DNA from 2 places in the Paenibacillus sp. P4_A7 genome. Region 2 is predicted to be linked to the other one. Evidence: riboswitches for the same ligand, from Rfam matches in the RefSeq annotation. Region 2 holds a riboswitch; the other holds the start of a gene.

Region 1 (17,953 bases), on a different contig from region 2:
TCCGGTTGAAGAGCTTCGCCGAAAGCAACTGCTTTTGCTGCGATAATATGCATCAAAGGGCCACCTTGTGATCCTGGGAATACAGCTTTATCAATAGCTGCTGCCCATGGCTGGCGACAAAGAATCATACCGCCGCGAGGACCGCGAAGCGTTTTGTGAGTTGTAGTCGTTACGAAATGTGCGTGCGGTACTGGGTTCGGGTGCAAGCCTGCAGCTACAAGACCAGCGATATGAGCCATATCAACCATGAACAATGCGCCTACATCAGTAGCAATTTTGCCAAGCTTTTCGAAATCAATCGTACGCGGGTAAGCACTAGCGCCTGCCACGATCAAACGAGGACGGTGCTTGAACGCAAGCTTACGAACTTCTTCATAATCAATTGTAAAAGAATCCTCTTGCACGCCATACGCAACGAAGTTGTACAGCAAGCCGGAAGCATTAACTGGGCTACCGTGCGTCAAGTGACCGCCGTGAGCCAGGTTCATACCAAGAACCGTGTCGCCAGGCTGCAAAGCTGCAAGGTAAACAGCCATATTTGCTTGTGCGCCTGAGTGCGGTTGAACATTCGCATGCTCAGCTCCGAATAGTTCCTTTGCACGGTTACGTGCGATATCCTCAACGATATCAACATGCTCACAACCGCCGTAGAAACGTTTGCCTGGGTAGCCTTCTGCATATTTATTTGTCAAAACACTGCCCATTGCTTCCAATACTGCTTCGCTAACGATATTCTCTGAAGCGATAAGCTCAATGTTGTCGCGTTGGCGTGTAAGTTCTAGACCCATCGCCTTTAGTACTTCAGGATCTTGTTTACGTAAGTTTTCCATAATAAAATTCCTCCTCGTAGTGGGTGTGATTCTATATGATTGTTCATTACTTCAACTAGCTTTAAACTCCATTTTTTATTCGCATGTACCGGCAGATTGCCCCTGTGTAAGGTTGGAATCCAACTCGTACACTGCACGCGTACCGCCAATCAGTTTCGGTCTCGTAACAGCCATCGTTACGTGAGCTTTGCCAATTTGACGAATAGACGGCCGCACTGGTACCGCGACCCGCTTTAGGTGCATGCCTATAAATGTATCACCTATGTCGATACCAGCATGCGCTTGAACGGTCTCCGTTAAGCAAGGATGCTCTATTTGCCGGTAGGCAAAAGCAGCCATCGACCCGCCCGCCTTCGGAACAGGAACCGCACCTACAATTTCAAGCCCATAGCGTTCAGCGGCAGCTCGTTCCATAACGAGAGCACGATTTAAATGCTCACAGCATTGAAATACCGGAATAAATCCAACCTCACTTCGGACTGCTTCAACACCGGCATATATTTGTGCCGCCGTCTCCACAGCACCCGCCGTACCAATTCGATGCCCTAGCACTTCACTAGTACTTACACCAATTACAAGTAATTGACCCATTGTAAGTCCGCCAGCTTTAACTAGCTCACGAACGATCGTCTCTACCTCGGAGGCGATGTTGTCCAAATGCAAATCGTTGTTGTTGCTCAAACCGATTCAACTCCTCCGCATAGTTACAATCATATCCACCTTGGGAAGTACAGACTATTCTTCGATTTTCATTACTTTATTCACTCGTCCAATATGGCGCTCCCCGTTCGAAAACGGAGTTTCTAGCCAGATACGAATAATTTCTTGTGCTACACCAGGACCAATAACTCGCTCTCCCATTGCCAATACGTTCGTATCGTTATGCTCTCGTGTCGCCTTCGCGGAGAACATATCATGAACAAGAGCGCAACGAATGCCCTTTACCTTGTTCGCTGCGATGGACATACCAATTCCTGTACCACAAATGAGAATTCCTCGTTCTGCTTGTCCTGTCTTTACTAGGTCGCATACAGGAAGCGCATAGTCAGGGTAATCGACCGATTGATCACAACTGCATCCAACGTCCATTATTTCATGGCCAAGGGATTGAATAAAAGGAACAAGCTCATCCTTCAACCGATATCCTGCGTGGTCAGCTCCAATAGCAATTTTCAATGTAAAAGACCTCCTCAATTAGGCGTAAACACTGATGTTCATCTCTGAAGATGAGCACCTCACAACGTTATTATACCTATTTTCACAGAAAAAGACCAAGCGTAAACGGCTCTCGCCGTCCTTGGCGGCAAAGCAAAGTTTCGCGTTGAATTATAAGCATATTATAAGTTTTAAACTTATAAATTCTTATAATTGAAAAAAGAGCAAGACATGCTTATTAGCATGCTGCTCTTTGCCCAGGCGACCGGCCGTATATTCTGATGCTCCATCGTGGTTACCCACTTCCGTCGCCAGTTACATCAGAAACCGTATTTGTCTTTTTATAATAGCTGAATCACAAGAAAAAATCAATCGGTATTCACTTAGCAAACGCAACCGACTATTGCCCTGCTTGCCGAGCCTGTAGCTTGTCCAGCAACCGTACCAGCGCACCTTCAATTTCAGCCGCACTGTTATTGTATATATTCTGTGAACCGCCAAAAGGATCAGCTATATCAAAGCTAGGTATGCGCCGTTCCAGCTCTAGCAGCCGATTTCTCTCCGCAGCTGTCAACTGCTGTCCAAGTGCTTGCTTCATGTGCAACTCCGTGTAGAGCTGTTCTAGTTCCGCAATATCCGCTAGCACCTGCTTATCCTGATGGGTGAACTCCATAAGGGTATACGCCTTGTCCACTGCCTCAGGAAACCGTTGCAGCAGTCCACGCTTGTGGCCCGATGTCATCGTCAGTACGATGTCCGCCCATGTTACCGCTTCGCTTGTCAGTGCTCTTGAGGATGCTTTGTGATCAATATCACGCAGCCGCAATGCTTCAAGCGCCCCGGCAGAGACAGGCAGACCATCTATAGTAGATACGCCTGCCGAGCGAATGCCAATCGTAATCCCTTTCTCAGCAGCCATTCGGCGCAGCATCGCCTCCGCCATCGGCGAACGACATGTATTACCTGTACAGACAAACAATATACGTTTCACACTGTCAGCTCCTTTTACCGCATTTCAGCGCAGTCTATAATTATTTTCAGAAAATAAATAATACACCAAAAATAAACAAGATCGCCCCACCGCACGCCTCACCATATTCACCAAAATTACCACTCACTCTACGTCCCAGCATCAAGCCTATTACCGACATTAAGCCTCCAAAAAAACCAAAGAGCAATACCGTTAACCACACACTGGCCGCGAACATGCCAAGCGTAATTCCGACAGAGAAGGAGTCGACGCTAACGCTGAGAGCAAGCACTATAACGCCCCAAGATGAACGGTGATCAAAGGTTTGAACCATATCCCCTCGCAGTGAGCTATAAATCATATGACCTCCGAGCAATACAAGTAAAACACCTGCTGCCGTAGTTGCCACATCACCAAGTAAGCCGCTAACATACTGTCCGGCTATCATGCCAGCTAAAGGCATAATAACATGGAATAATGCAATGACGACGCCAAGCTTTAAAATATCCAGCCGACGAATGCCCTTTAGGCCAATTCCTAGTCCCAATGAAAAAGCATCCAATCCAAGCGCAATCGCAATGATGAGCAGCGTCAATAACTGTCCGACTTGTAAATGAGCATCAATCAAAGCCTATCTCCTCCATGTCCGCAGGTATTCTATACCAAACATATGCGGACATGAGGACAAACATACTTCAAGCTAATACAAGCTCTGTTCATTAGCTGCTGGACGTTCTCTTACACCTCTATAATTCGGTTACCGGCCGCCTTCTCCATCCGGTTCATCAAGGCAACACCGATCCCCTGCTTGCTGCAGCACTCCGCCCAAATACGCTGCGTGCCAGCTGCGTCAAATTCTCGCAATGCAGCGTACAAGCGATGTGCGGCTGCCTCTAGCTGCGCTTCACTGCCGCATGAGACAACACTATCCGCAGAGTAAGTGGCAATTCGCTCTTCGAAAGCAAGTACGCCAGTCAATTCGCCGCGTAATTGCGCAGCTTCTACCTGTTCTCGAATATAGGCAATGACAGCAGCCGATTCACCCTTCACTAGCTGAAGCTCACCTTGAGGCGCATAATGCGTATACTTCATACCAGGAGAGCGAGGTGCCGCTCCGATCTCAATGGAGTCAGCGCTCTCGATTATTGCTGCTGGAACTGCCAGACGCAGCTCCTCCAGCGTTATTCCGCCAGGCCGCAAAATCCGAATACTATGATCACCTTCCAGCTCAATAACCGTCGACTCCAAGCCAACGCCTGTCGCACCGTTGTCTACTACACCGTCAATTTGCCCATTCAAGTCCTCCAGCACATGCTCGGCAAGCGTTGGGCTTGGTCTTCCTGATCGATTCGCACTTGGTGCGGCGATTGGACAACCCGCCAACTCTATTAACTCTAAAGCCGCCCTATGATCCGGCATCCTCACACCAACCGTTGCGAGTCCAGCTGTAACTAAATGTGAAAGAACATTTGGACGCGCAGGCAAAACGATAGTGAGCGGTCCAGGCCAAAACGTGTCCATTAGCGTCTTTGCCAGCTGCGGATAAGGCAGCACTAGCTCATCTAATTGGCCTAGATGCGCAATATGCACAATTAACGGATTATCAGATGGACGACCTTTTGCGGTGAATATCCCTTTCACAGCATCTGTATTTCTAGCATCTGCGCCAAGACCGTATACGGTCTCTGTTGGAAAAGCGACTAGCCCACCCTCACGCAACAGCATAGCCGCTTCCTCCAGCTGGGAAGTAAGTTTTTCATCGGTATGATCGACACGCCATACTTTTGTTATTGTCATCTTTATTATTCAATCCTTGCTTCTTAGTTAAATTGTCCATTCACCCAATATTATAGCATAGGTGTCCAAAAACGAGCAGAAACGACAGCCACGTCATCTTAAATAATGACGGGAATGTCGTTTCATTTCATACGATTATAGATGCTTTGGTGCCAGGGGGCGGCGACTGCCTTTTACGCTTACGAAAATATCGATTTAATCCAATTGATAAACGATTCAATGAGTTCCAGAATAAAAAACTTCGCTTTCGGCGCTTCCCCTTCTGAAGAAGCTTCGTCTGCAGCTGTTGCTGTTTTTACAGTAGATACCTTCTCTGCGTCCTTGTCTATCTGCGTTTGTTTCTCCGTTGCTGTAACGTCAGCAGATGCAGATGCCTCGCCTGATGCCGCATCAATAAAACATAAAGGAGGAAATAAGACACACCACCAATTTTGACCGGCGCCCTCACCTAACGTTATTCGAAGCGCTTCATAATCACCTGCTGGGTATACTTCATTGCCGTACATTTTGGTTGGAAATGGGACAATGCCAAGCTCTGCTGAAAATTCATAATCAAAGCCGCGGCTTTGCAGCACCTGTGATGTAATCCGTTCAATCTCTGGCATATTTGCGATTATCGTCTGACGAGCTTCCTCAATGGTTTGAGGTCCGCTCACCAAGCCATTCATCGCTTTAACGATCTCGTCCCTTACTATACGCTTAACAAGCTGATCTGTGGGACTATCGGAATTGGCTAATATACGTAGACGTATTGCTTCTTGCGGGATTTGGCCGCTTGCGACCGCTGTATCCATTTGTTGTGCTTCCCAGCTCATAATTAATAGAATAATAGCAAAGATAATAAAACCATAGGATTTGCGGTAAGGAAATTTATAGGGACTAACCGAATAAGCTAAAACGGGCTGATCAACATTAGAATAAGAATGATTGGAAAAAGAATGATTAGAATAATAGCTAGACATACACACAAGCCCCTCTCGTCGCCCCCGTCGGTGCGTCTGCTTGCGTTCCGGAACGTATCTATCCGTTAGTATGTCCGCTATAACTAGTAGATAAACCTAGTAATCTATTAAATATTCTTCGAAAAAATTGGATAGCTAGTGTTGCTGCAGCTACTGCTACTGTATCAACACTCCATTTGATTGGATTTCGTACAGTCAAAACCCACTTAATTGCTTTTAAGTAGGATTAGACTGTAAATTACCCAATCAAATTCCCCTTTTTCATTCGTAACCTCCTTTTTAGTCGATTTGCCTGTACAAAATCCAATCAAACTCATCTATCAGCACTAATTGCTTATTTTGATTGGATAAAATACATGCAAAACCTACTACAAGCCAGCTAAGCTAACTACTCGTACTATGAAGAGAATTATTCACTTATCCATTTAATAGTCCATGTCCGCTTCGTTGTAAAACAGCAAATGGTACTTCAAGCATCAAGCATCAAGCATCAAGCAATATCCAGCAAAATAAAAATAACGAGAGCCTCAATCAAAAAAAAGGCCCGAGGGAGTTTCCTCCTTCGGGCCCGCGTTTACATGAGATTATTTTAGAATTGGAAGTAAATAAAGCTGCTTGATTCGCCTTTCATCAGCTGCATGAAGAGCGCTGTAGCAATTATTGCATATATGAACCCGCGTATGATTGCCGGAACGTTGAGCTGCCAGCCTAGCGATAGCTTGCGGAAGTTCGATACTGCGTAAAATTCTATGATATGCAGCAAGTATAGCCCCACCGCGACCGCCAGCAATATGAGCTCCTTCGAAGATAGCTGTAGACCATTCAGGGTAACCATCTGCTTAATAAGAAATACCGAATCGCCCCAGCTATTTGCCCGGAAGAACACCCAGCCAATGACCGTAAGATGAAAGAAGATCCCGATAGCTATACCCTTATAGAGCCAGGATTTTGTAGCCTTCTTTAATCCAAATCGTGTTATAAGCTTCGCGTAAAAGCGATGTCCCGCCGAAAGCAGTCCATGATACACACCCCAAATAATAAATGTCCATGCCGCACCATGCCATAGGCCAGAAATCGCCATAGCTGCAATGATGTTTACATATATTCGCCAATTCGCTACGCGAGAGCCGCCAAGCGGAATGAAAATGTAATCTCTGATCCATTGGGACAGCGTGATATGCCATCTTTTCCAAAACTCAGATGAGTTAGAGCTGAGATATGGCGTTTTAAAGTTCAGATCCAGCCTTAAGCCCAGCAAATATCCGATCCCTACCGCCATCTCACTATACGCGGAAAAGTCGAAATAAATCTGGAAAGCGAACAAATATGAGGCCATCCACGCCTCTGCCCCGTTCAAGGTCTGTGCCTGATTAAAATATTCATTAACGTATGGCGCTATCTGTTCCACAATAACAAGCTTCTTAACTAGTCCAAGCAAAATAAATGCTAGTCCCAGTTTAATTTGTGGATTGCGGAATGCAATATTACGAATTCCACGGAGTTGAGGCAGAAAGTCGTTGCCTCGCAAAATAGGTCCCGCAGCAGAATGCGCAAAAAGCGAAATAAATACCCAGAATTCAAATAAAGAGCGACTCGGCTCGAGCTTACGCCGATAAACATCAACTAAATAAGCAATCAGCTGAAAGGAGTAAAAAGAAATACCGATCGGCAGTGCAATCATTCGATCGTCAAAACTCGTACCCGGCAGCGATAATTGAATATCCAAAGCACGCTCAATATTTTCGAGCAGGAACATAGAATATTTGAAAAATAACAAATTGCCAAGCACAACGGTTAGACCGCCCGCCAAAGCCCACTTTCCTTTAGCCCCATTCAGAAATCTGGATATCAGGTAGACTACGGCTACAACAGCAGCGAACAACAGGAAGTACCCGACGCCTGCGTAAGCGTAAAAAACAGCATTCGCTATTCCCAGCACGAGCATCCTTGCCTTAGGGAAGAAATAATAGCATGCAAAAACAACGACCAAATAAAGCAAAAATGTCGGTGAATTAAATAACATAGTTACGCCTCCTTACCCGTCCAGCAATCCCAAACCAAACGGGCAAGCTGTTGATAGCCATCCTTAGTCAGATGAACATGATCAGTAAACATCTTTTGGTCAATAAGACCCTCAAGCATAATATATTGAATGGGTTTACTTGCGAGATAGCTGTCTACCTTTTTCAAATTATTTTGATAGCCCGGATTACTAATTTCTTTCTTCGATAACTCTCCATTGCCGCCAGCTACAAACACTAGTGTCCGCTTTCCTTCCTGATGCTCAATGATTCTGTTCATGAAGTAGACGCCCCAGTTAGCTTCCGTCATATCAAACGGAGTAGGATTGAAGAAATTCAAATAGTCACGACTAGTCAGTTTTTTCGCCGTTTGTGTCTTCTCGTACCAAGGCTTTGGATTGCCTAGCAAATCCGTTCCTTTTGCTTTTTGCTTCGTGTAGGCAGGAATGACATCCTTGTATTTTATAATTGGGAGTTCATGAAACACTGTTTCCAAAAGCTCTTCTTCGGCATTCTTCCAGCCCGTCTTGTACTTGTAGCCATTCTTAATCAATTGAGGCAATACTTCAGAAAAAGCTTCTGGGTCTTCCTTACGTAAGTAATCTCCTAGCCAAAATACCGCCCTCGGTCCTGCTTCTCGATTATTGAAAGCCGTGTAGGTCAGTCCGATCATAACGTTATCTGTCTTAATACCTTTCTTATCAAGCATTAGCAGTAAGGTATATGCGTCACCTGCTTGCATGGAAGGTGCAGATAAGTTGAATATAGCTTGAACGCTATCCTTTTCCTCACTAATAGCGAGGTCACTCATGTAACGGCCCATTGAATGATCGGAGCTTTCGTTCGTGCCCCAAGCAACTGAATTTCCTATTAAAATGACATAATTCGATAGATTTTTCTTCTTAATCGTTTTCGCTATTTCGTCAATAACAACTTCAATCGATTGTTGATCCTTTAAGAACATATTATAGTTGATTCGATAGTTATAAACGGTGTTCAGGTTTACGTACATGCTGATTGCCGCTTGGAACAAGATGAAGAAAATCAATGCAAAAATTAGACCGAGTAAGCTTTTTCTCTTCTTTTTAATTATAGAGTAGGTGTATTTTCTTGGCCTTGAACTTCGCGTGGTTATTATCGGTATATCATTCATATAACAACTGCAATCTCCCTTTTTCGTTAATAAGTCAGTCCTAATATAAACTATTTCTTCTATTTGATCCAGAGTTTATTGATAGATTAATACATTTAACCAAGTTTAAATATTTTCTTATATTTTTTGAAAACTTATCCCCATAATCAACATTAACAACTGCAAACATAGAGATAAGCATACTTGCCAGGATTAAATACCTACTAACGTAATTGGACCAATTAAAAAAGACGATTATTATAAGTTATCTAAGTAAATATGTTTTATTCATCTCCAATCTCCTTTTTTACCCATATTAACCATAGACTGATTTGAGTCAGAAAAAGTTGCGAACATAGGAAGGGGGGAGATGCAAAGTTGGTGGTTTTAGGAGAAGGAGCGGTAAGACGCTTGAACGGATTCAGATTAAACTGAAAAAGCTGACACCAATAGAATATCGGTGTCAGCTTTCAGCCATATGGAGCAAACGAAAATGTAACCGATCCGATTAATGGATCACACTGCTTTTACTTCCACCTGCTTCTCTACCTGTCCATTATGTTCAATCGCGGCTTGAGCGGCGGCAATTCTAGCCATCGGAATTCGATATGGGGAACAGCTGACATAATCCAGTCCAGTTTGGTGGCAGAAAGCGATGGAATCCTTATCCCCTCCATGCTCCCCGCAAATTCCTGTTTTCAGTGATGGCTTCAAAGAGCGTCCTGCTGTCACAGCAAGATCGATTAATTGGCCTACCCCTTCAGTGTCAAGCACTTGAAATGGATTATGGGGCAAAAGTTTTTTGTCCAGGTAATGTGCTAAAAATTTACCCTCCGCGTCATCCCTGCTGTAGCCAAAAGTCATTTGCGTCAAATCATTGGTACCAAAAGAGAAAAAGTCTGCATGAGCTGCGATTTGCTTAGCCGTAAGGGCGGCACGCGGCACTTCGATCATAGTCCCAACCTTATACCTGCATTCTCTTTTTTTGTCCGCGCTGAGCACTTGTTCGGCCACTTCATCTACGAGCTCTCTCAATATTTTCAGCTCGCTCGCATCGCCGACAAGAGGGATCATAATTTCCGGATGTACAAAAATTCCCCTATCCATACATACGGATGCTGCCCTGAAAATAGCCTCGATTTGCATATCGTAGATTTCCGGGTAAACGATACCCAATCTACAGCCCCTATGACCAAGCATCGGATTGGATTCATGCAGGGCATTAACTTTGCGGATCATTTGCTGCAGCTGTACTCTTTCCTTGTCTGAATCCGCACTTTGAAGCTTGTGCTGCAGCTCGTTCACATTCGGCAAAAATTCGTGTAAAGGCGGATCAAGAAGCCGAACGGTGACAGGAAGTCCGTCCATAGCTTTAAAAATCCCCTCGAAATCGAATTGCTGCATAGGCAAAAGCTGATCCAGCGCCGTCTTGCGTTCCTCTAGCGAATCGGCCATAATCATTCTCTGCATCACCGTCAAACGAGATGGAGCGAAGAACATATGCTCCGTCCGGCACAATCCGATTCCCTCTGCTCCAAAGCCACGCGCTATTTCCGCGTCTTCTGGATTATCAGCATTAGCGTAAACACGTAATTTGCGGATTTCATCGGCCCATTGCAGGATCTCGAGAAGCTCATTCGTCACGGTTGCCTCTTTTAGAGGGATGGCGCCTTGGATAACCCTTCCGCTCACCCCATCCAATGTAATCCAGTCACCCTCTTCAATGATTCGTTCACCTGCAATCATCCGCTTTGCTTGCATATCAATATGCACACCTTCACAACCGCACACACAAGGCTTACCCATTCCTCGCGCCACAACTGCAGCGTGGCTAGTCATTCCTCCGCGGCTAGTAAGTACGCCCTCGGCTGCAAGTACGCCATGAATATCTTCTGGCGTCGTTTCAGAACGAACCAAAATCACCCTTTTACCCGATTTATTCCACTCATCTGCGGTATCCGCATCAAACGCGACGACACCGATCGCGGCTCCTGGGGAAGCCGGCAGTCCTACTGCTATCACGTCAGTAATTGCACTTTCGTCGATCCCCCTGTGCAGCAGCTGGTCGAGATGGGAAATTTCAATTCTTTGCAAGGCGTCCTCACGGCTAATCACACCTTCCGATACGAGGTCGACGGCAATTTTTAATGCCGCTTGAGCATTACGTTTTCCATTTCTCGTTTGAAGCACGTACAACTTCCCATTCTCAACCGTGAACTCTATATCCTGCATATCCGTGTAATGCAGTTCCAATTGCTTGCACACTCGATCAAGCTGGTCATACATTTCCGGCAGTTTGTCTTTTAATGTCTCAATGGTTTGCGGGGTTCTCACACCTGCAACTACATCTTCGCCTTGAGCATTGATGAGATATTCACCGAACACAGCATTGTCACCCGATGATGGGTTCCTTGTAAATACGACCCCAGTACCGCAATCTTCCCCCATATTGCCAAATACCATACTTTGCACATTGACAGCAGTTCCTTGTTCGTCAGGAATACGATTGATTTTACGGTAGACTTGCGCCCGATGGTTATGCCATGATTTGAAAACTGCTTTCACAGCCAAGGTAAGCTGATCGTGCACATCTTGCGGGAAATCAACTCCTGAATACAGCTTTACGCACTTTTTGTATTCGGAAATGAGCTGCAGCCAACCCTCAGCAGTAACCTCTTGATCCTGCAGGATGCCGAGATTTTTTTTCACTCGATTCAAGAGGCGCTCGAACTGAAAGGCCTCAATGCCCATAACGACACTGCCGAACATCTGAATCAACCGTCGGTAACAATCATAAGCGAATCGATCATTATTGGTTAATGCCGCTAACCCTTCCACCGTCTCGTCGTTTAATCCCAGATTTAGAATCGTGTCCATCATACCAGGCATAGAGGTTACCGATCCCGATCGAACAGATATTAGGAGCGGATGAGACGGGTCGCCAAACCTTTGACCCTTCTCACTTTCGAGCTGCTTCAAACCGAAGTTAATTTGTACTTGAAGATCATCTGTTATTCGATTGCCAGAATGAAAGAAAGCGTGACATGCATCGGTCGTGATGGTGAAACCAGGAGGAACGGGCAGACCTGTACGAGTCATTTCCGCTAAGTTCGCACCTTTACCTCCCAGCAAAGCTTTCATTTTCGCGTTTCCTTCGGCAAAAGAATATACCATTTTCATTGTCATTTTGTATCGTCCTCCTTAGTCTTACCTAAGCATTCCTCATTATTGCAAATGACATAAAACTTTTTTAGACGGTTCGTCGGCAGGGTATATAAAACCTCATTGCATATCTTACAAATGACCATTCCTAACTCATTTTTGGTTACGCCATCTTGATTACGCATTTTTCTCCCCCTTTTAGATGCCGCCTTTCATCTTCCGCGATCAAACGAGTGACATCGATGACTCGACTGGCATATGCCCATTCATTGTCGTACCAAGCTAATAATTTCACCTGATCCTCTTGTATCATGATGCTTAGCCCATCAACTACAGCCGATTTATCATTACCGATATAATCCGAAGAAACCAACGGCAGCTCGTTATAACCGACGTATGCGCCGAGCTCTCCAGTAATCGCTGTTTGAATGGCTTTCTTTACATCCGCTACCTGTACCGGGCTCTTTAAAACAAGCTGTAAATCCAACAAAGAGACATCTTGAGTCGGAACGCGTACAGAAATTCCTTTCATATGCGGAGCAAGCCCAGGAAGTACGTCGATTAAAGCCTTACTCACTCCCGTAGAAGTTGGAATGATGGAACTTGTACAGGAACGCGCACGACGCAAATCTTTATGTGGATTGTCCATATGATTCTGATCGTTGGTATAGGCGTGTACAGAAGTCATCCATCCCCGTTTCACACCGAAAGCATGATCCATAATATTTAGAACCGGTGCCAAACAGTTCGTTGTGCACGAGGCAGCCGATAGCAATCGATGCCTTGACGGATCGTACAGCTTCTCATTGACCCCCATCACGATTGTCAAATCTACATCTTTTCCTGGTGATGTTAAAAGCACCCTTTGAGCTCCGGATGACAAGTGTTTTTCCATCGCAAGACGGTCGGTAAATTTTCCAGTCGAGTCGATGACGAGTTCAACGCCATACTCATTCCAAGGAATTAAACTGGGATCTCTCTCCGATACGATGGATATTCGATTGCCGTTAATCACTAATTGGTCTTTATTGATCTCGATGTCTGCATCCCATTTGCCATGAACAGAATCGTATTGAAGTAAATGTGCCAATGTATGAATCGAGCAAGTCGTGTTAATGACAGTCAATTCAAAATTTCTTGACTTTAGCGACAATGCTTTACGAATACATAACCTGCCTATTCGTCCTGTTCCACTGAGACCAACTCGCAATCGCTTATCCCCCTCTATATGTTATGTACTAATTATATTTATGAGTCATAAATAAATCAATAGGTAACTTTATTCAATATTTATGAGTCATATAAAATGAATAATTTGAATTATGAGTAATAAAGTGTCTATCCCTGATCATAAATAAAAAATAGAGCCACCCTTGGGTGACTCCTGTCTCCGTATTAAATATGCGATAATGGGTGCGAAAACATCCGAAATTACTTACGGGAAAGCTCTATCAATCTTATTTTCAGGTTTCGAAACCGGCTTCTTGCAGCATCCGCTCAAGAATGACCCGCGCCTCCGCCACCCGTTCTTCCAACGTGTCGAACAGTAATCCGGCTCCGAACATTCCGACTGCGCCATCAAGTCGTTCCACGATTACGGGGCCGGCGAAGCCAGCTTCGCGTAGCGTTGCGAACATGGCCGGGAAGTTGGCGTCTCCTTCTCCCATAATAGGAAAGTTTGCCTCCGCGCGTGCACCCTTATGATCTTTCGCGATGAACGATACGGTCTGCTCCGCGATGAGGGGTAAATCGTCAGAAGGCTCGATGCCTTCGTAGAAACGGACGTTGCCGGGATCGTAAGAAGCCTTCACATACGGTGAACCGATCGTTCGCAGCGTATCGGCAATTACGATCGCCGACGCCGTGTTGCCCGTATGCGGTTTGATCGTGACGATGAGTCCATGCTTGCCCGCTTCCTCGCCCACTTCGCGAAACTTTGCAGCAAAGTCGGAGTTTATCGGCTTCATCTCCTCATCCGTTATCAGCTCACTCGGAAAGTTACGGTAACTCGTCGTGCCGAGCGACAGCAATTCCTGCGCGCCGATCGCTTGCGCGAACGCCATTCGCTGCCTTGCTAGTTCAATCGGACGGCCAGGAGCCAAGACGTCCGTGCTAACAAGCGTCACCGGTTCTAGTCCGTATCGCTCCAGCAAACGGTTGATTCTCGCGGCTTCTCCCGCCGCGCCGTCGTCGAAAGCCGGCTTACCTTCATGAGGCAAGCCGAACGATACATAGCGGTATCCGGCACGAGTGATGCTTTCCAACGACCGCTCGAAAGAATGCTCGTTATATATCCAGGTCATACACGCCAATTTAACTTTCTGCTTCATGGCTGCGCCTTGCCTTCTGCCCGTATCACGCTTCCCAGGGCGGAGTAATCAACTTGCACTTCCCTGCGCTCCTTGAGCGAGCGATACGCCGCTTCAGATACGGCAATGACGCGCAACCCGTCCGTCAGAGAGATAAGGGGCGGCTTATCGTCGCGAATGCATTCGATAAAGTGAGAGTTCAGACGAACCCACATGTCATTGTCTGCAAAGGTCGTAGTCCGTCCTGGCCCATCGTCGTCTTTCTCCAATAATTCCCCATTGTTGTTGACCACGGTTAGTTTCTCCGTTGCCACGCCCGTGATATCATATTCGACGCGGGTCACCCATGGCGTGCTGACCTGTCCGATCCCTCCGTTCGCGAAACGAAGCGATACGGTAAACGCATCCGCAACGCTGCCCGGCGGAAGCAGGTACGTTCCCCCGTAAGCGAAAACCGATTCGATCTCACCGCACATCCACATAAACAGATCGTAATCGTGAGATCCATGGGAGAAAATCGGTCCTTTCGCAGTTTCGTCGTCGAAATACCAACTCGGCGTATCGTAATAATGATCGCGGTATTTATCGTATACCCGCTGATTCGGATCGAGAAAATGAGTGCGCATCGACCAAGCTTGAATCGGTTTGCCGGAGCTCTCGCGCGAGACGACTTGCTTCATCGCTTTATACACGGGCGAGAAGCGAAGCGGATATCCGACCATCGCTTTCAAATGCGGATGATTCATGCCCGCCTCAACGATCTCGACCGCATCGGCCATCGAGGTGGCAATCGCCTTCTCTAGAAATAAATGCTTACCCGACTCCAGAACCGCCTTAGAAGCTTCTACATGCAGATGGTCGGGGGTCGCCACCCACACCGCATCCAAATCCTGTTCCAGCAACGACTCGTACGAATCGTATACGATAGCTCCAACTTCGGTTGCAAGCACCTCGGCTTTAGTACGCGTCCGGTTGTGAACGGCTGCAACTTCGACTCCCGGTAATGCATGCAATGTCCGTGCGTGCAAGGATCCCATCAGCCCACAGCCGATAATGCCTACTTTTATAGTCATCACTCACTTCTCCTTCTTGTCTTATAAACTCACTTGTACTCCCATACTACTTGACATCGCCCAGATCGTCCGATGCGATCTTAGCGCTTCATTCCCGTCCGTTTCAGGCCGTTTCCCAGATTCAATGCATTGCAGAAAGTGATCGATTTCAAACGCGACATTCGTATCGATACTCATTTTTAGCTCCGTCGAGCGCTCGAACAACGTTGTCGTCCCCTTATCCGTTACGGCCTCAACAGACCACAGATCTCTGCTCAATTGCAGCATGCCTTCCGTCAAATGGATTTGGCACAAGGCTGGCGGATTTGTGTACTTCATTCCCCAACTGCTGACCAAATGGGCAAGCGCGCCGCTTTTGAATTGGATGATTCCATGAGACGTCCCTTCGCCCTCCATCCATTCCGTTCCGACCCTTGTTCCGAATTGAGCAACGCTTGCAGGCTCTCCTAGCAAGTACAACAAGATGTCGATGTAATGGCAGCCGTGGCTGAACAAGACGCCTCCGCCCAGCTTCTCTTTGCTGGCAAACCATGACCCCGGCATCGGTTCCAAGAAGCCCTGCACCCAAACTTGCGCGCTGATCGGGTTTCCGTACTTACCGCTGTCAACCGCTTCCTTCAATTTCCGAATCGCAGGCAAGTATCTAACGACATAGGCCATCATGAGCGTCACGCCATTACGATCGGCGGCGTCGATGATGCTGAGACAATCTTCCTCAGAGTTCGCGAGAGGTTTTTCCAGTAGGACATGTTTGCCGGCAGCGATCGCCTGAAGAGCTTGCGGCGCATGTAGATGATGCGGAGTGCACAAACTCACGGCATCGACATCATCCAGGATTTTCGTCCAATCAGTCGTATAATTACAACCGAGCTCTTCCGCCGTTTTCGCCGCTTTACCCTCATCCAGATCGACCACCCAGCGCTAATCCGAACGGTCCGCCTTCTTGAATGCATGCGCGTGGGCAAGCCCCATATTCAATCCTATGACAGCTGTACGAATTTTCCCCAAAGCCCTCTCCTCCTATCGATTCAAAACAGTTCTCACCGTTATCATACTGGCACATCGGAATGAAAAGCTTTGGCCAAAACGATTTTATATTTGCATTTTTGTAATTCGTTTGCACTTTTATTGACATATCAAATCGCCCAATTTACTATGAAGGTGCGAAATACAAAAACGTTAAAAGGAAGGTCGCGTATGGGGAAAACGCGTTATCGGTTTATCAAGCTGAAAGAGCAAATTTCGATCGATAAAATTTACTCCATCCATTACAACGAATTTAATAAAGACTTCGTATACAGCGGCGAACAGCATAACTTCTGGGAATTTCTATATGTGGACAAAGGCGAGGTTGAGATTACGACCGATTTTGCTTCTTTCCATCTCATCCAAGGAGACATGATCTTCTATTCACCAAACGAATTTCATAGTCTGAAGTGCAACCGCAGAACCCCGCCGAATACGTTTATCGTTGCGTTCGGTTGCAAGTCGGAAGCGATGCGATTTTTCACGCATAAGACGCTGCGTCTCGGCAACGAAGAACGACAACAACTCTCGTTGCTTATGGAGGAAGCCGATAAGCTGTTTCTTCTACCGGTCAACAAGACGTCCACCAAATCAAGGCCGGATGTTCCGTTTAATCCGCTCACCCGTAAGGATAAACCGGATTTCGGCGCCGAGCAGCTCGTTAAGATTTACTTGGAGGCACTGCTGATTCGACTTATCCGCCGCAATCAAGATCAGACGACAAAGCCAAAGCTCTCTTCGGTATCTGCGGAGAAAGGACAGTGCGACCTCGTCAATCGAATCGTCAAATACTTAGACGCCCACCTACCAGAGCATCCATCTCTTGATACGTTATCCACCGAATTCACCCTTAGCAAGTCCTATCTTCGCTCCTTATTCCGCAACCATACCGGTTGCGGCGTAATGGAATACGTCGTGCGATTGAGGATCGAACGGGCCAAGCTGCACATCCGCGAGGAGACGTACAACATGACGCAAATCGCCGAACGGCTCGGCTATAAAAGCCTTCATTATTTCTCGCGCCAGTTCAAGCTTGCAACCGGCATGTCGCCGTCGGAGTATTCCAAAACGGTGCAGGCACAAGCGTAGGAGGTTAGTCTGGCTTGATTGATAAATAATCGTAATGCGATCAGGCTACGGATTTATTACGGTTAACATAAAGGCTCAAATATAAAATTTTTTATTTACAAATTTTAGTCCGTCAGTTACCATTCAATTATTGAAACATTGGTTTTGTTAGATAAAACTGATTATGCGAGAGGAGGCTGCTAAACGTGCAACAAAATCGACAACCGTGGACGTCCCTAGAAACCCCCACAGTACTGGTAGACCTTGATACTTTGGATAGAAACCTAAGGCATACCGCGGAATTGGCACGCCAGGCCGGCGTAAAGCTGCGACCGCATTTCAAAACGCATAAAAGCATTTGGATTGCCAAAGAGCAGATCCGTTATGGCGCATGCGGGATCACGGTTGCCAAGCTTGGGGAGGCTGAGGTGTTAGCGGAAGCAGGTAT
Region 2 (6,775 bases):
TACATGTAACTGCACATGTAACTGTATATGTAATTGTACAAAGTGATGGGAAGAGGGGAATGTCATGTCTTTTATCAAACGATTGAGTTGGTTCTTCAAAGATAGATGGAAAAGTTATGCGTTAGCTATTAGTTTAATGACGATTGTCAGTCTCCTTTCGACGATACCTCCTAGATTAATTGGTATTACGGTAGACCAAATCGGTAATAAAGAACTGACCTCCTCAGGTTTAACGCAGACTGTGCTATTGCTGATTGGTCTTGCTTTACTTCTTTATGTATTCACTTATATATGGATTACTACGCTATTTGGAAATTCGGCGCTTATAGAGAAGATATTGAGAGGGAAGCTGCTTACCCATTTGACGAAAATGACGCCGGCATTTTTCCAACGGAATAGTACGGGGCAATTGATGGCGCTAGCTACCAATGACGTTCTTGCGATTGGTCAAACAGCAGGCTACGGTGTTATGACGCTTGTTAATACGCTCGTTGGCGCTTCGGTTGTTATAGTGATGATGGTTTCCTTAGTCAGCTACAAATTAATGCTCGCTGCACTCATACCTCTCCCATTACTTGCGGTTGTCATTAGCCGTTTAGGCGAAAAAGTAAGATATCGCTTTTTGGATGCTCAAGCCTCTTTTGGCCAAATGAACGAGCATGCTCTAGAGTCTATCTCTGGCATTCGCGTAATACGTTCTTACGTGCAGGAGGATCATGATCTGTTAGCGTTTGACAAGGTAACCTCTAATGTCATGAACAAGAACAAGCGAGTATCTATTTTAAATGCAATGTTTCAGCCGATCATTTCGTTAATCGTCGGCGTGAGCTATACGATTGGACTAGGATATGGCGCGTATCTCGTTTTTGAAGGGGATATATCGCTGGGTCAGCTCATTTCTTTTAATATGTATTTGGGAATGTTGATCTGGCCTATGATCTCCTTTGGCGAATTTATTAATGTGCTGCAGCGCGGGAGTGCTTCGGCTGACCGTCTGGATAAGGCGTTAGCTCAGAATCCAGATGTACAGGACGAGGCGAAGCCCACTCAGGTGGATATCCCAACCCGAATCGAAATGCGGCAGTTGACCTTCACTTATCCGACTGCGACACAGCCTAGTCTTGCAGACGTATCTTTTAGTTTAGAACGAGGTCAGACGCTAGGGATTGTTGGAAAAACAGGTAGCGGAAAGAGCACGCTGCTCAAGCAGCTGCTGCGCCAATATCCTCTTGAAAATGGGAAGCTATTGCTAGCTGGTGTTGCCGCAGAGCATATTGCCATCGATCAAATGAAGCGTTGGATGGCTTATGTCCCGCAAGAGCATTTGCTGCTTTCCAAGTCGATTCGAGACAATATTGCGCTGGGCAAGCCGGATGCGACTGTTCTGGAAATAGCTAGAGCGATCGAAATGGCCTCTTTTACCGCGGATATTGAAGCAATGCCAGAGGGACTTGAAACGGTTGTCGGCGAAAATGGCGTTATGCTATCGGGCGGGCAGAAGCAGCGTCTGGCGATTGCTAGAGCATTACTCATTGATTCTGAAATACTGCTGCTTGATGATTCACTCTCAGCTGTTGATGCAAGGACGGAAAGCCGTATTCTTCATCATATTCGTTTGGAGCGTGAAGGGAAAACTACCTTAATTACGACTCATCGGCTTTCAGCTGTCAGTCATGCAGATTGGATTCTTGTATTAAATAATGGACGGATTATAGAAGAGGGGACACACACCGAGCTTATGCTGTTTGGTGGCTGGTACAAAGAGCAGTGGGAACGTCAGCAAATGGAAGCGAGTCTAGAAGAGTGAGGAGGTAGAAGAATGCCCAAGCAATCAACGGCAAGAAGATTATTCGCTTATGCTCTCGTATACAAATTCCGAATAATCGGTGCGCTGCTTATTCTATGCACGGCAGTAGGAGCAGAACTGGCTGGACCTTTTATTATCAAAACCATAATAGATTCGCACTTATATAAAAATACTGGAGACCTCACAGCGGTATTATGGCTACTTGGTTTATATATGGGGCTGCTAGTTGTAGCGAGCATCTGTAATTTTACGCAATCCTATTTATTGCAATCAACAGCTTTGCAAATTATTAAAAACATGCGTATGGATCTGATGAAGCATATTCAACGTATACCGTTGCGTTATTTTGATAATACGCCAATCGGTCAAATTGTATCGAGAATTGCCAATGATACGGAAGCTGTGCGTGATTTATTTATGAGCTTTATGGCGACCTTTGTAGTTAGCTTCGTGCAGCTCCTTGGTATTTTCATCGCCTTATTTATTTTGGATATGCGTCTGGCTCTGTTCTGCTTATTGCTGCCGCCGCTTTTCGCAGTGATTATGGTCATTCATCTGAAATATTCGAAGAAGTATATTACGATTATGCGCGCTCGACTGAGTGATATGAATGCGATGATTAATGAATCGATAGTCGTCATGCCAATCATTCAAGCGTTCCGCAGAGAGAAAGTGACGCGGAAAGAGTTTGAAGTACTTAATGAGGATAGATATATTAATCAGATCAAACAATTTAGAGTTTTTTCCTTGTCCTCTCGTAATATCGTTGGAACGATTGGCAGTCTGGTTACGGCAATGGTCATTTGGTATTTTGGTGGACAATCGTTGCAAGGTGTCATTGAATTAGGTGTTTTTTATGCTTTTATTGAGTACTTAGGCCGTATCTTTCAACCGATCATCGGCATTTTTGATCAGCTGACGAATGCGCAGAGAGCATTTGTTTCTGCTGAGAAGGTATTTGCGATATTGGATATAGACGGTGCGGAGGTTGAGAAGGTCGATCAAGTAAAGCGGCCGGATGGGGCCGTGAAGTTTGATAACGTCAATTTTGCGTATAAAAAAGGTGAAAATGTGCTGAAAGGGATCTCGTTCGAGGCTCGCAAAGGGGAGACGGTTGCGTTAGTCGGGCATACCGGTTCTGGTAAAAGCTCAATTATGAACCTGCTGCTAGGCTTTTATGAACCCGACGATGGCAAGATCACAATTGATGACCGTGACATTACTACCTACTCCAAACAAGCGCTTCGCAAACATATGGGTATCGTTCTTCAAGATCCCTATTTGTTTGCTGGTAATATAAGCTTTAATGTGAGCTTGTACAATAAGGACATATCACTTGAGCGTGTGAAGAGTGTACTTCGTGACGTAGGCGCAGCAGAATTCATCGAACAGCTGCCTGGCGGCTACGAGGAGCCGGTCGTAGAACGTGGAAGCACTCTATCCTCTGGTCAAAGGCAGCTCATTTCATTTGCTAGGGCGCTTGCTTTCGACCCATCTATTCTGATTCTAGATGAGGCGACAGCGAGCATCGACAGTGAGACGGAAGGCTTAATTCAGAAGGCGCTGCAAGTTGTTAGCGAAGGCCGTACGACTTTAATTATCGCGCATCGCTTGTCTACAATACGCAGTGCTGACCAAATACTTGTCCTCCATCGCGGTGAAATAGTGGAACGAGGGAATCACGACACGCTGATGGCGCTTGAAGGTCGGTACTTCAAAATGTATCAGCTGCAAAAAGGGGAGAAGGCTTCTTCGGCGGTTGAGCCGATAATTGCGAAATGAGGGCATAAGGTGCACAAGTCCCCTGAATTCGGCGGGTAGGTGCACAAGTGCCTCTGAATTCGGAGGATTAGCCGGAATTCGGCTGGTCTGCCCCATAATCTCCTTAAATCAAAAAAAGTCGTTCAGGGTTTTTGACCTGAACGACTTTTCTTTGTCCCTCTTAAACGAGTAACGACTTTTCTGCTGCATCGACCGTGTGCTTGAGCAGCAAGGCGATGGTTACGGGGCCGACACCGGCAGGTACAGGTGTGATGGCGCTAGCTTGCTTGAGGCATGCTTCGTAATCAACGTCACCCACATTCCCTACATTGTACCCAGCATCCAGCACGACAGCACCAGGCTTGATCCAACTGCCTTGAATGAACTTCGGCTTGCCGACTGCAGCAACAACGATATCAGCGAGTCGAACGATTTCAGCTAACTTTTCTGTTTTGGAATGGCAGGTTGTTACGGTTGCATTTCGATTCAATAGCATGAGTGATACTGGTTTTCCGAGAATAGGACTGCGGCCAACGACGACAGCATGCTTACCTTCTGTAGGAATGTGATAGTAATCTAGAATAGTCACAATAGCAGCCGGGGTACAAGATGGATAGCTGGCGAATCCAAATGCATTTTGAGCGAAGCCTAAAGTAGTGACGCCATCGACATCCTTTTCGATACGAATCGCATCAAATGCCGCCCGTTCATCAATTTGATGTGGGACAGGGTGCTGCAAGAGGATACCGTGGACGAGTGGATCATCGTTAAGCTGGTGAATAACAGCAACTAAGTCATCCGTTGAAATGTGTTTATCCAATACAATTCGTTTTGATTCAATGCCAAGCCGTTTGCAAGCATTTCCCTTCATACGGACATAGGTTTCAGAAGCCGGATCATTACCTACTAGAATAGTAGCCAAGCAAGGGATCGTACCTTTTTCGACTAAAGCCTCGACTCTTGGTATAAGCTCCTCTTTAATGGAAGCAGCAACACGCGCACCGTCTAAAATAAGTTTTTCTGTCATTTTCTAACCCAGCTCCCTCGAATGTTGTTGGAAAACATAAAAAGGCAAGGGGAATGTCCCCTTACCTTTGCCCAGGCGTACGGCTGAATATCTGCGCGCTCCCTCATGGTTACCCATGTTCCGCCAGTGACGCACAGTCTTGTATTTAGTAAATATATGGTATCAGTTTTAGCGCTAAAAAACAATTAACATGTTATAATTGCACTAACAAGGGGGCGCCTGAYGGGCTACCCTCTCCTTTTTTTTTGATTGTAAAAAAAGTATAAGGCCCACCTTATACTCGGCTTACATTTCACCGCGAAATGAGCTTGTGCCTCCAAAAACCACACAAGCCGTTTACACTTGTGGAATTAGATTTCATCCATTACTAGTTAATAGAGAGCAAGCCTGTTGATTAACCTAATACTGGAAACCAATAACAAGTATTAAGGAGCTCAAAAACGGTTTGTATAAATATAGGAGAGTATAAGTRTCACGCTTATGCTCTGCCTAATTTCGCCGTGAACGAGCTTATGCCGCCAGAAAAAGGCCCAGCCATTTATGCTTGTGTCGCATAGTTTCAAATTCTGAAACTAAATGAGGCTGCAATAGGGTAAACGACGATTTAGTGTCAACGGATGAACGTAATTGCTGGTTGAGCACGATCTATGCCCTCTTTTTGATAGATTAGTTGCATATTCTGAAATTACACCATCGCTATTTCCATAAGGATACTCATTAGTTTCACATTGTGACACTAATTGAATAGGGCCTCCAAGCTGCCAATGATTAATCACATGCAAAGCAATATCCTATCGACAAATAGATAGTTGTAACCAATCGTTCTATTTACTCACCGAGTAACCATTTCTGCTTCCAGATACCTTATATTGGTTAATCAACAGGCGTGAGTAGAGAGGTGTTTATTTGTTCAAGCTTACTAGATTATTGAAGAAGTATTGGTTCCATCATTAATCTAATTGGACGTTTCTTTGAAATCAATAAAGGCCAAATCCTTATTGATGATGAGGATATTAGCCAGATCGATAAAAATAGTCTTCGTCGTCAGATGGGCATTGCGCTGCAGGACGCTCATCTGTTCGCAGGCACAATTAGAGACAATATCCGATATGGGAAGCTCGAGGCTTCTGATGACGAGGTCGAGGCGGCTGCCATTCAAGTGAATGCGCATGCTTTTATATCCAAGCTGCCGAAGGGCTATAACACAACGCTAACTGCAGAGGGCGGAAATGTCAGTCATGGACAAAGGCAGCTCATTACGATTGCACGTGCTATCCTTTCAGATCCTACTTTGCTAATATTGGATGAGGCGACAAGCAGCGTCGATACGCTTGCCGAAATTCAAATCCAAGAAGCTATGAAAAAGCTGCTTAATGGCCGAACTAGTTTTGTTATCGCCCATCGTTTAAGTACGATTCGGAATGCGGATACGATTCTTGTCGTTCAAACAGGTGAAATAGTAGAACAAGGCAATCATGATCGGCTTCTAGCGAGCAGAGGATTGTACTATCAACTGCATGGGAATCAATTTTTGCAGGAAGCTTAAGCGCGAAGGAGGAGAGAGGAAATGCGTTTTAATTTTAGTTCCGGATTATATACCATCCTTGCTTTTCTAATTGTGCTTGGTGTATTAGCTTTAATTACCGTTTCCATCATTACCCTCGTTAAAAAAGCAAAGGATTCAAAGCCTTCGCAGTTGACAAGCTCAGAAATCCATGATGAGCTGGCACAATTACATGCGCGTGTACACGGGATGGAGAAGCTGCTGCGCGAAGTGGAGTAGAGTTGTGGTACAATGGGATCACTTACAATTAGGAGATGACTAACGATGACTGAACAATTGAATGAGCAAGAGCTTGTGGCATACATAGCAAGCGAAACGAAAGCAGACGAAAAGCTGATTAAGCTAGTATTAAAGCATGAACAAACCTTTATTGGTAACGCGAAGGAAGACAAAAACGGCGAGGTAGATATTGATGGCGATGAGCTGGTTGATTATGTACTAAGCCGTCCTGACGTGAAATCCAATGAGCTGATCGTAGAGTCTATTTTGGACGCAGAAATGGATTACTTGATGGAAAAAGGATTAGCCGGCTACGTCGACTAATACCTATAAAAAGAAAAGACACATGCCTCGGGAAACGGGGTATGTGTCTTTTTTTGGTTGGAGTTACCCTAAC

Evidence for each region. Region 2 has a riboswitch for ZMP and ZTP ahead of AC1DWN_RS23185 (bifunctional 5,10-methylenetetrahydrofolate dehydrogenase/5,10-methenyltetrahydrofolate cyclohydrolase). Riboswitches for the same ligand answer to the same signal wherever they lie in the genome.
Region 1: linked by a shared signal. The riboswitch ahead of rpiB (ribose 5-phosphate isomerase B) and the one ahead of AC1DWN_RS23185 (bifunctional 5,10-methylenetetrahydrofolate dehydrogenase/5,10-methenyltetrahydrofolate cyclohydrolase) in region 2 are both predicted to bind ZMP and ZTP.

Annotation. Positions count from the first base shown of each region.
Region 1 is NZ_JBFUHJ010000006.1:47,151-65,103, reverse strand. It holds gene AC1DWN_RS02010 (serine hydroxymethyltransferase) at 1-830, opposite strand, end outside; gene AC1DWN_RS02005 (TIGR01440 family protein) at 906-1,511, opposite strand; gene rpiB (ribose 5-phosphate isomerase B) at 1,566-2,006, opposite strand; ZMP/ZTP riboswitch at 2,234-2,314, opposite strand; gene AC1DWN_RS01995 (low molecular weight protein arginine phosphatase) at 2,386-2,976, opposite strand; gene AC1DWN_RS01990 (manganese efflux pump MntP) at 3,023-3,583, opposite strand; gene AC1DWN_RS01985 (L-threonylcarbamoyladenylate synthase) at 3,694-4,752, opposite strand; gene spoIIR (stage II sporulation protein R) at 4,932-5,714, opposite strand; gene AC1DWN_RS01975 (MBOAT family O-acyltransferase) at 6,304-7,737, opposite strand; gene AC1DWN_RS01970 (hypothetical protein) at 7,740-8,747, opposite strand; gene ppdK (pyruvate, phosphate dikinase) at 9,384-12,053, opposite strand; gene AC1DWN_RS01960 (hypothetical protein) at 12,050-12,214, opposite strand; gene gap (type I glyceraldehyde-3-phosphate dehydrogenase) at 12,193-13,239, opposite strand; gene AC1DWN_RS01950 (sugar phosphate isomerase/epimerase family protein) at 13,493-14,359, opposite strand; gene AC1DWN_RS01945 (Gfo/Idh/MocA family protein) at 14,356-15,411, opposite strand; gene AC1DWN_RS01940 (Gfo/Idh/MocA family protein) at 15,433-16,326, opposite strand; gene AC1DWN_RS01935 (hypothetical protein) at 16,310-16,546, opposite strand; gene AC1DWN_RS01930 (helix-turn-helix domain-containing protein) at 16,609-17,526, shown strand; gene AC1DWN_RS01925 (alanine racemase) at 17,712-17,953, shown strand, end outside.
Region 2 is NZ_JBFUHJ010000268.1:639-7,413, forward strand. It holds gene AC1DWN_RS23175 (ABC transporter ATP-binding protein) at 65-1,807, shown strand; gene AC1DWN_RS23180 (ABC transporter ATP-binding protein) at 1,820-3,589, shown strand; gene AC1DWN_RS23185 (bifunctional 5,10-methylenetetrahydrofolate dehydrogenase/5,10-methenyltetrahydrofolate cyclohydrolase) at 3,750-4,595, opposite strand; ZMP/ZTP riboswitch at 4,658-4,736, opposite strand; gene AC1DWN_RS23190 (ABC transporter ATP-binding protein) at 5,554-6,141, shown strand; gene AC1DWN_RS23195 (hypothetical protein) at 6,163-6,378, shown strand; gene AC1DWN_RS23200 (hypothetical protein) at 6,424-6,702, shown strand.